3 regions of the Marinobacter sp. GH_1 genome follow, and region 2 is predicted to be linked to each of the others. Evidence: predicted binding sites of a transcription regulator. Region 2 holds the regulator's gene; each other region holds the start of a gene.
What was found. The regulator FliA, encoded in region 2, starts transcription of late flagellar genes. The targets are predictions, from matches to a motif close to CTAAAGTTTNNNNNNNNNNNGCCGNTAA.
Positions count from the first base shown of each region.

Region 1: a site for FliA is predicted at 1,779-1,806, ahead of ACNSOI_RS12645 (flagellin). Genes of this name have one in related genera too.
Region 3: a site for FliA is predicted at 1,615-1,642, ahead of ACNSOI_RS11730 (methyl-accepting chemotaxis protein). Genes of this name have one in related genera too.

Region 1 covers NZ_CP184460.1:2,775,997-2,779,204, reverse strand. Annotated here, with positions in the region: gene ACNSOI_RS12650 (6-hydroxymethylpterin diphosphokinase MptE-like protein) at 1-1,733, shown strand, start outside; gene ACNSOI_RS12645 (flagellin) at 1,896-3,074, shown strand; gene ACNSOI_RS12640 (flagellar protein FlaG) at 3,146-3,208, shown strand, end outside.
Region 2 covers NZ_CP184460.1:1,628,693-1,631,900, forward strand. Annotated here, with positions in the region: gene flhF (flagellar biosynthesis protein FlhF) at 1-103, shown strand, start outside; gene ACNSOI_RS07465 (MinD/ParA family protein) at 174-986, shown strand; gene ACNSOI_RS07470 (RNA polymerase sigma factor FliA) at 1,019-1,762, shown strand; gene cheY (chemotaxis response regulator CheY) at 1,922-2,305, shown strand; gene ACNSOI_RS07480 (protein phosphatase CheZ) at 2,326-3,111, shown strand; gene ACNSOI_RS07485 (chemotaxis protein CheA) at 3,132-3,208, shown strand, end outside.
Region 3 covers NZ_CP184460.1:2,569,474-2,572,681, forward strand. Annotated here, with positions in the region: gene ACNSOI_RS11730 (methyl-accepting chemotaxis protein) at 1-1,566, opposite strand, end outside; gene ampE (regulatory signaling modulator protein AmpE) at 1,682-2,569, opposite strand; gene ampD (1,6-anhydro-N-acetylmuramyl-L-alanine amidase AmpD) at 2,570-3,118, opposite strand.

The DNA of each region.
Region 1 (3,208 bases), 1.1 Mb from region 2:
ATATTTTTCCCTCAATGGTGTTTCTTGGGTGTGGCCTAGGGTATCACATTGATGCGCTGACTAAGAAGGCTCCCATTGTTAATGGCATTATCATTGAGCGGGAACCGGAAAAATTTGCAGTCAGTTTATATACGGTGGACTGGGAAGAGATTTGCTCACGTTTTTCTCGGAAAGGTTTCTCCCTTACATTTGCTATCGGCAGGGCTGAACAGCCAGAGGAGATACGGCGTCTGGTCAGTCGGTACATGACCAAAGACGTGCCTTTTTATCCATTCTTCTCAACCTATTACAATCATCTAGCTGACGTTGAGCTTGCGAAAGCGGTCCTGGAAAATGCGAATGACCTGGCGGTAATCAGCACTAACTGGTCCAACTACGACAATGAGTTGATGCGTTTGTCCAATACCGCTTACAACATGAGGCGCGGTGGGCGCTATCTTCCGAAAACCGAGATGCCGTCCCAAAGTAAGCCGCTTGTTGTTGTCGGGAGCGGGCCTTCACTTGACAAGCGGGTGGAAAGCCTGAAGAAGGTCCGTGACAAAGTGGTGGTGGTGAGCGCAGGCACAGCGCTGCGACCACTGTTGGCGCACGGTGTCACACCAGACTTCCACGCAGAGCTCGATCCATCGTACCTGATTTACCAGCTACTTTCTGACATTGGTCAGGACAAAATTCGCGATATACCGTTATTGGCAGTGAACGAAGTAAACCCTTTCGTACCGACACTCTTTGATAACGTTTATTACTATTTCAAGAGTGACAATATGCAGCCGGCGCTGTTGGGTTTGTCGGCAGAGTCGTTCGCCAACTGTAATCCCACCGTGACAAATGCTGCGTTGTCTATAGGGCACTCCTTGGGGTTCCGGCAAATATACCTGTTTGGAACCGACTACGGTTTTGAAGATAAAGAGAGGGACCACTCCAGTAAGTCAGTCTATGGGGACGATACTGATTCTTCCATTGCGAAGGATATCCAGAAGCGTGTTCACTCAGCGGTTAAGAAGAGGCGGGTATTCCAAACGCCATCCGTTGATGGGGGAACCGTATACACTCGGAGTGATTACTACTCTGCAAAGCGCTCAGTTGAGGAGTTGATTTATAGGTTGAGATCTTCAGGAACTCCACCTGACATACGAAATTGCTCCGACGGCGCCGTTATTGAAGGTGCGCCATGGATGTCCGAAGACGACTTCATCGGGCAGTGTGAGGAAAATCAGGATCGTTTAGCGTTTGGGGCGGGGGAATTGTTTGATGGCCTTTCGAGAACCGTGGGCTCGGAGTTATTCATTGAGGCGTTAAAGGGAGTGCAAAAAGAGCTGGAAAAGGTATGTGGAGAACATGTCAGAACTGTGAAGTCCGCCAGGCTTCGAGGTCGTCGTGATCTCTGTACTTTGGTCAATTCCATGCGAGAACAACTCCATCGCGTTCCAGCACCTCCCGGAAAAACAGCTCCTTCCGGCCCCCAGTTTATGGTAAGTCAGTTGTTGAGGGGGACCTTGCAGCACTTCCTTTATGTAGGGATTTGCCATGGCATGGCCAGTGAAGATGATGATTTAGAGTCATTTTTGAGGATCTGGGAGCAAGGTTTTCTGAATTTTCTGGAGACAGCGCCTGAGCACTTTGCCAAGGTCATGCTGTGTGATCGAGATATGGACAGCGACCCATGGTCCCGAAGGTTCATAGGTGACCGGGATCCTGAATTTGTCGCTGACGTGGAGAAAGTTGGGGAGTAGCAATAGTTACTGAAACATTTTTTTACATATTCATCCGAAAAAATTCTAAAGATACCTTTTGGGGTGCCGTTAAGAGGATTAACAGGGCGGGGCACCCCAGGAGAGAACCGGGGGCCAGGCCTTCACCAAGCAAAACTGAAACGGTTTTAAAGGAGAAGCACTATGGCTCTCGGTATCAACACTAACGTTGCCTCTTTGAACGCTCAGAATCAATTGAGCAAATCCCAAGGGTTGAATGACCAGGCTCTTCAGAGACTGTCATCTGGCCTTCGTATCAATTCCGCGAAAGACGACGCAGCTGGCCTGGCAATTTCGACCCGTTTCCAGTCCCAGATTTCTGGTCAGAACGTAGCGATCCGTAATGCCAACGACGGTATTTCCCTGGCACAGACCACTGAGGGCGCGCTGGACGAGATCACCAACAATCTGCAGCGCATTCGGGAGCTCGCGGTTCAGGCAGCGAACGCCTCTAACAGTGCCTCTGACCGGGCAGCGCTGAATGACGAAGTAGAACAGCGCATTGCGGAGATTGACCGTATTTCCGGACAGACTTCCTTTAACGGAGCGAAAGTCCTCGACGGTAACTTCGGCAAGCAGAGCTTCCAGGTTGGTGCTAACGCTGGTGAGACCATCAGTGTGGATCTGGAGAAGGGTACAAGGGCTGCGCAGATTGGTGGTGTCCTTTCTGCCTCAGGCACAGCCGGGGAGTTTGGTGCTGATGCTACCAGTTCCTTTGCAGTATTCAGTGTAGGTGGTGGTGATCCGATTATTGTTCGGCTGGAAGCGTTCAACGATGCGCTGGGAAGCGGTGCCACTGACGCTGAAAAATCACAGTACGTCGCCGAGCAGATCAACGGCGCTGGTATTGGTGGATTGTTTGCAGAGGTAGATGAGAACGACCAGGTAAAGCTCACTGCTTCTCAGGATTTCGCATACGACGTAGCAGCTTCAGAAGCATCGGCCGAGGCCTTTACGGTTGCCAATTTGGAGAGCGCTAATAGCTTTGATTTGGAGGCCAGTGGCACCGGTAGCCTGTCTGACCTGAGTGTAAGCACGGTATCCGATGCGAACAATGCCATCATGCGGGTTGATGCCGCACTGGGTACTGTAAACGAAATTCGCGGCCAGCTCGGTGCGGTCCAAAACCGTTTCGAGTCTACGATTGCGAACCTGAGCACCTCGGTCGAGAACCTCAGCGCCTCCAACAGCCGTATCCTGGACGCTGACTTCGCGGCAGAAACTGCCAACCTGGCTAAATCCCAGGTACTGCAGCAGGCCGGTATCTCCGTCCTGGCTCAGGCGAACGCCCGTCCGCAGCAGGTTCTGTCCCTCCTGCAGTAAGGGGCATAGCGGTAACGGCCGGAACCCTCGGGTTCCGGCCTTCCGCCGTTGAAGGATAGCGAGGTACAGCTATGAATGACGTTAACCTGAACAGCCCGGACCTGAAACTGGTGCGCTCTGGCGCCCAGGCTCCG
Region 2 (3,208 bases):
TCCCGAAGACCTGCACCGGGCAGAGGCCATTCCTCTGGTGCGGTTGGGCGTAGAACGCCTGAAAACAATGCAGCACGGCCAGGCCGCTGCAGAAGGGGCCTGAGGCCCGGTGGTACAGCCGGTGCGCTGCCGTTTGTGCCCACACAAGAACGCAGTAAGAGACTGATAACAGTATGAGCAGACCACATCCGGTTCAGGTGATTGCGGTTACCGGCGGCAAGGGCGGTGTCGGCAAGAGTAATGTGTCCGTCAACCTCGGTATCGCGCTGGCCCAGAAAGGCCGGCGGGTGGTGTTGCTGGATGCAGACCTTGGCCTTGCCAATATCGACGTGCTGTTGGGCATTACCGCCAATCGCAATCTGCAGGATGTGCTCAGTGGCGAGTGCGACCTCAAGGACGTTCTGGTCAACGGCCCGGGTGGTATCAAGATTGTCCCCGCATCGTCCGGCACCCAGCGTATGACCCAGTTGAGCCCGATGGAACATGCAGGGCTGATCAACGCCTTCAGCGAGCTGGGTGACCAGATTGATGTGCTGATTGTTGACACAGCAGCCGGTATTTCCGAGTCGGTCGTCAGTTTCCTGCGGGCCTCCCAGGAATTGCTGCTGGTGGTGTGCGATGAGCCTACCTCCATTACCGATGCCTATGCCCTGATCAAACTGATGAATCGCGACTACGGCACCAACCGTTTCCGTATTCTGGCGAATCAGGTGCGAAATGAGCAGGAAGGCCGGCATCTGTATGAAAAACTGACCCGTGTCACCGAGCGTTTCCTTGATGTAGCACTACAATATGTAGGTATCGTGCCTTACGACGAAGCCGTCAAAAAAGCCGTTCAGCGGCAGCGGGCCGTTCTGGATGCCTATCCACGGGCTAAGGCGTCGCTGGCGATCCGTGCCCTGGCAGAGAAAGTGGACAGCTGGCCGCTGCCATCATCGCCAAGAGGGCATCTGGAGTTTTTCGTGGAGCGGCTCGTCGAAGTCTGATCTGAATCCAGTCCTATAAGAAAACCGGATACATGACATTGGCGAAAAACCTGGGAATCTACCATCAGGCTGGCGCAAAAGGCCCCTCTCAGCTGATTGAGGAGCATGCGCCGCTGGTCAAGAAAATCGCCCTTCATCTGATGGCCCGTTTGCCGGCCTCGGTTCAGCTTGAAGATCTCATGCAGGCCGGCATGATTGGCCTGCTGGAGGCTGCGCAACGATACTCAACCGGCAAGGGTGCCACCTTCGAGACATACGCGGGTATTCGAATCAGAGGCGCTATGGTGGATGAAATCCGCAAGGGCGACTGGGTGCCGCGCTCTGTTCATCGCAATGCCCGCCGTATCGCGGCAGCCATCAAAACCGTGGAAGACCGCACCGGGCGCGAGGCCCAGGATGTCGATGTTGCCGAAGAGCTGGGCATTGACCTGTCGGAATATCATGCTTCCCTGGCAGACGCCAACAGTGGCCGACTTTTTAGCCTTGATGAGCTCAATGAATCCGGGGAGCTGCCGATAGAAGAAACAGAGGCCAGCGATAATCCCCTGGATGGCATTTCATCAAATGCATTCCAGAAAAGCCTGGCAGAGGCAATCGAAGAGCTTCCTGAGCGAGAAAAGCTGGTGTTGAGCCTCTACTACCAGGAAGAGCTCAACCTGAAGGAAATCGGCGCGGTGCTGGGCGTCAGCGAGAGCCGGGTCAGCCAGATTCATAGCCAGGCGGCCTTTCGTCTCAGGGGGCGGTTGTCCGATTGGCGGGAAGACGAGCCAGAATAAACCGGGCCGGCGCTGACCGCGCGGCGCGTAACTGTGTAGATTTTGGTAACCGGCGCTTTACAACGCGGCCAAACACCACACAATAAGCGGTTAAAGCAGCGGCCTGCTAGACTTTCAAAAGGCTTAATGAAATCCGGGTGTTACTGACTGGAGGTCCCATTGGACAAAAACATGAAAATTCTCATTGTGGATGACTTTTCCACAATGCGGCGAATCATCAAGAATCTGCTGCGCGATCTTGGCTTCACCAATACGGATGAAGCGGACGATGGCAACACTGCATTGCCCATGCTCAGGAGCGGCAAGTACGACTTCCTGGTGACCGACTGGAACATGCCTGGCATGTCGGGTTTTGATCTGCTCAAGGCGGTGCGGGCAGACGAGAACCTGAAGAACCTGCCGGTGCTGATGGTAACCGCGGAGGCCAAGCGTGACCAGATTGTGGCGGCGGCGCAGGCCGGCGTTAACGGGTACGTCGTCAAACCGTTTACCGCTGCCGTTCTCAAGGAAAAGATTGAGAAGATCTTCGAGCGAATCCAGTAACCAGAGGTCGGATGGCTGTCATGACTGACAAGAACGAGAACCATCAGGGCCTCGACCCGGAGGTAACCGAAAAGCTCCAGCAGCAAAGCTCCGAACTGGCCGAATGCATCAGTTCCGGCGATTACGCCCGTGCGATGTCGGTGATCAACGAGCTTAGTGAAGTTCGCGACCAGAGCCTCTATCGGGAAGTGGGGCGGTTGACCCGGAGCCTGCACGAGGCTATCCGGAATTTTCAGATAGACGCCCGCAGTGCCGAGCAGAAAGAAGCCTTGTCCAAGATGTCCGATGCCTCGGATCGGCTGGCCTACGTTGTCCAGATGACCAGCCAGGCGGCTAATCGCACCATGGACCTGGTCGAAGAAAGCATGCCGGTGGCGCATACCATGCGCGACGAAGCGACCGCCCTGCGAGACGAATGGCAGCGGTTGCGTCGTCGGGAAATGGAGCCGGCAGAATTCCGGGAGCTGTACGGCCGCATTGATCGCTTCTTTGCGGGCCTGGCCACAGATTCCGATACCCTGTACAGCAACCTGTCAGAAATCCTTCTGGCCCAGGACTTCCAGGATCTTACCGGGCAGGTTATCCAGAAAGTAACGGCTCTTGTGAAAGAAGTCGAAGAGAACCTGCTTGGCCTGGTGGTGATGGCCAGCCACGTGGACCAGCTCACCGGCACCGTGCACCAGATTGAAGAAAAAGAAGAATCGGCCGAAAAAGGGGTAGGGCCTCAGATCAAGGCTGAGGAGCGTGATGATGTAGTTTCGGGGCAGGACGACGTTGATGACCTGTTATCCAGTCTCGGTTTCTGAACGATTATAGAGGGTGACGCATGGCGTTTGATGCCGACGAAGAGATCCTGCAGGACTTCCTGGTTGAAGCCGGCGAGATTCTCGAAAAGCTGTCCGA
Region 3 (3,208 bases), 940 kb from region 2:
GAGGTTGGTCTGCTCGGCTATGGCCTTGATCTCGACCAATACCTGGCTGATGTTGTCGCTGTCTGAACTGACCCTGTTTATCACCGCTACCGCACCAGCGATTTCTTCCGCAAGACGGTTAATAGTTTGCACGGTAGCCGCCACAACCTGTCGGCCCGTCTCGGTATCACGCTCTGCGCTACCGGCGCTGTCCGCTACCCGATGGGCACTCTCAGTCACCTCGTTGACCGCCTCCACCATCTGCCCCATGGCTTCGTTTATCTGGCCGGTCTCTTCCATCTGGCGGGCAACCGCTTCACTGTTGGCTGCTGCAGTCTCGTTAACCCTCACCGCCTGACTGTCAACATCATTCGTGGTCCCGCTGACAGAGCGGATCAGTTCGGCAATCCGGTCCGTCATATTATTGAATTCGGTGGTCAGCTCGCCCAGCTCATCACGATTGTTAAGCTGGATGTGCGCCGTCATATCACCAGCGGCGACGCTGCGAGCCGCCTCACTAAACCGGTTGATGGCGGTTCTTACTGACATAAAGAAGCCGATGTAGAGGTACACCACAAGAAGCATCACGCCGATCAGAGCCCCTACAATCAACCTGCGCTGGCCGGTCTCCCGCTGCAGTCGCTGTTCAAGGTTGCCAGAAACCACATTGAAAATGCTGTCATTAAGTGAATCGTAGTAGTCCAGCTGGGAGGATACGGTGGCGTCAAATTCCTGCCAGGGCTGTTCCAGGCGCATCGGGGTGATGATGTTCAGGTCCAGTTGCTCGCGCAGCGCCATCAGGCTTTCATCGACCCGCGTCACAGCGCCGCCGGCCCTGCTTGACAGCTTGGGAGAGGTTTCAACCGCAACCGACAAGGCAGGCGACAACAGGGAGCTGCGGTTGGTCAGCTGGTCATAGATTTCATTCAAAATCTCGCTCAGGTTATAACCCACCTGGCCATCCACCAGGGCAAAGATACCGTAAGATCGGGCCCTGCCAACAACGGTCCTCGCCTCAGGCAGCGCATTACGCACCAGCCCAAGCAGCAACAGATTTTCCCGCGAGGCGTCTTGTCCAAGTCCCGAAATTTCAATCGTAGCCGGCAACAGGGCCAGCACCTTCTGAACAAACTCGTGGTAATACTTGAACTGTGGGTCTATGTTGCCCTGGTAGTTGTCGTCCTGCTTCAGTTGCTCCCACTCCGCCTGCAAGGCCAGAACCTGATCCTTCCAGGAACCAGAGGAATCGAACGAGCGGTTGTGCCCAGCAAGGTCTGAAAGCAGGCCATCAATCTTCTCGGCAGCCTCACCTGCCCTGCCCAGGAGTTCGTCTTCATCCTTGAGCACACCCGGCGCCTGGTAGTCGCGGTAAGCCATAGATGAAGACAACAGCTGGTCTACCTTGCGAAGTTCGGCAAGGCCCTCGATACCGCGAGTCATGGTTTGAACGGATTGATTGAGGCTGGAAATAACCAACCACGACAGGACAATGATCGGGCCCAGGAACAAGATGCTGATTAGGCTGAACTTGTAGACCATGGGCAGCCGATTCATCAGGCTAACAGCTGGATTGATCAAATATTTCACGGTGCCCTCTCGCTGATTCTAATAACTGAATCTTTATTCTTTGTTTGATTATCGCCCAAGGTCGGAAAAACTTAATCACCTTTAAGTGTTATTCTGTAATGTTTTATGACACTCCTCAGACCACCCCGGCAATGACCAGCAACGCGGCAACGCAGATCCACACCAGCATGCTTCGGTTCAACAATCCCCGTATGGCCGCCAGGCTACGCCCGCCAAAACTTGTCCACTCGTCCGGGTGCAACCGCGCGAACTGGGCGGGATCAAGCGCATAACCGGTTAACGACCCGTTTGCGGAAATCATGAGGACTTCCGAGGTTTTTCTTCCAAAACCGGGCAGGACTTTCTTCGCTTCCCTCGACCAGCCCGCGAGATCACCGGCCAGCCCCAGCGTGCAGGACAGCAGGCGTGCAGGAATCCAGCTGGCCAGATTGGCCAGGGTGCGGAATCGGGCGCGGGCCGCTTGCTGCGGCCATTGCTCAGACAACGCCACCAGGCCACGGGCAACCAGGGCTGCACCTATTCCACCCACCACATACCAGAAAGCCACCAGGAAGAACCGCTCGAAAACCCCGATCACCAGAGCCTTGGATAACGACAGATGCATGGCCTCTGGTGACAGCGCAGCGCCCCGCTCTTCCGGTGGCAACCGGTTCTGGATATGTCGCCAGGCAGCCTGCATGTCGCCCCGGCTCCAGGCTTCCGAATAGTCACGTAACTGGTGCCGCCAACCCGGCGCTCCCATCAGCAACACCAGCACGATCAGCTCCAGCGGATAGGCCGCCAGCCTGAACCCATACCATTCCAGCAGACACACAACGCCCACCAACGCCAGGCCGGGCAGCAGAACCCAGATCAGCCCGGAGGTAATGGCATCCTCCTTTCCGGCCTGGATTTTCGCGCCCCGGTGAAACCAGGCACGCCAAAGCACGTCGCCATCAAGCCGGTTCCGGCTATCCAGCTGACGCCGAATAAGGTAGGCCAAAAGAAACACGACAAACACCATTCAGGCGATCTCCTCATGGGCCAACAGCTGGGAAAAATGCCGCCAGTCGAACGCTGGACCAGGGTCGGTCTTCCGGCCAGGCGCAATATCGCTGTGGCCGGTAATGCGCTCGGCGCTGATTTTGGGCCAGGCCATCATGGTCAACCGCGCCATGTCTGCGAGTGTCCGGTACTGTTCGGGCGTATAGGGAATATCGTCTGCCCCCTCCAGTTCGATACCGATAGAGAAATCGTTGCACTCTTCCTGGCCGTCGAAACAGGACCGGCCGGCATGCCACGCCCGGTCCAAACAACTGACAAACTGCACAACGGAACCATCACGACGTACCAGGGCATGAGCGGAGACCTGCATGGCGGCGATGGTTTCAAAATAGGGATGGGCGGCTGGGTCAAGCCGGTTACAGAAAAAGTCTTCAATCTCCGTTCCCCCGAATTGCCCGGGAGGCAGGCTGATGTTGTGAACCACCAGCAGGGAAATGGCAGAACCCTCAGGCCTTGCGCCAAAATTCGGCGAGGGCACCCATCGGCTGCCAGGGTAACGGCCGGTCAGTCTTAACTGTTCAGCCTGGCTGGAGAGGGGGTCGTTGTTATGTTTGCAGTCTTGATTGAAAGGGTCAGAGATTGGCAAGGCGTATCCACT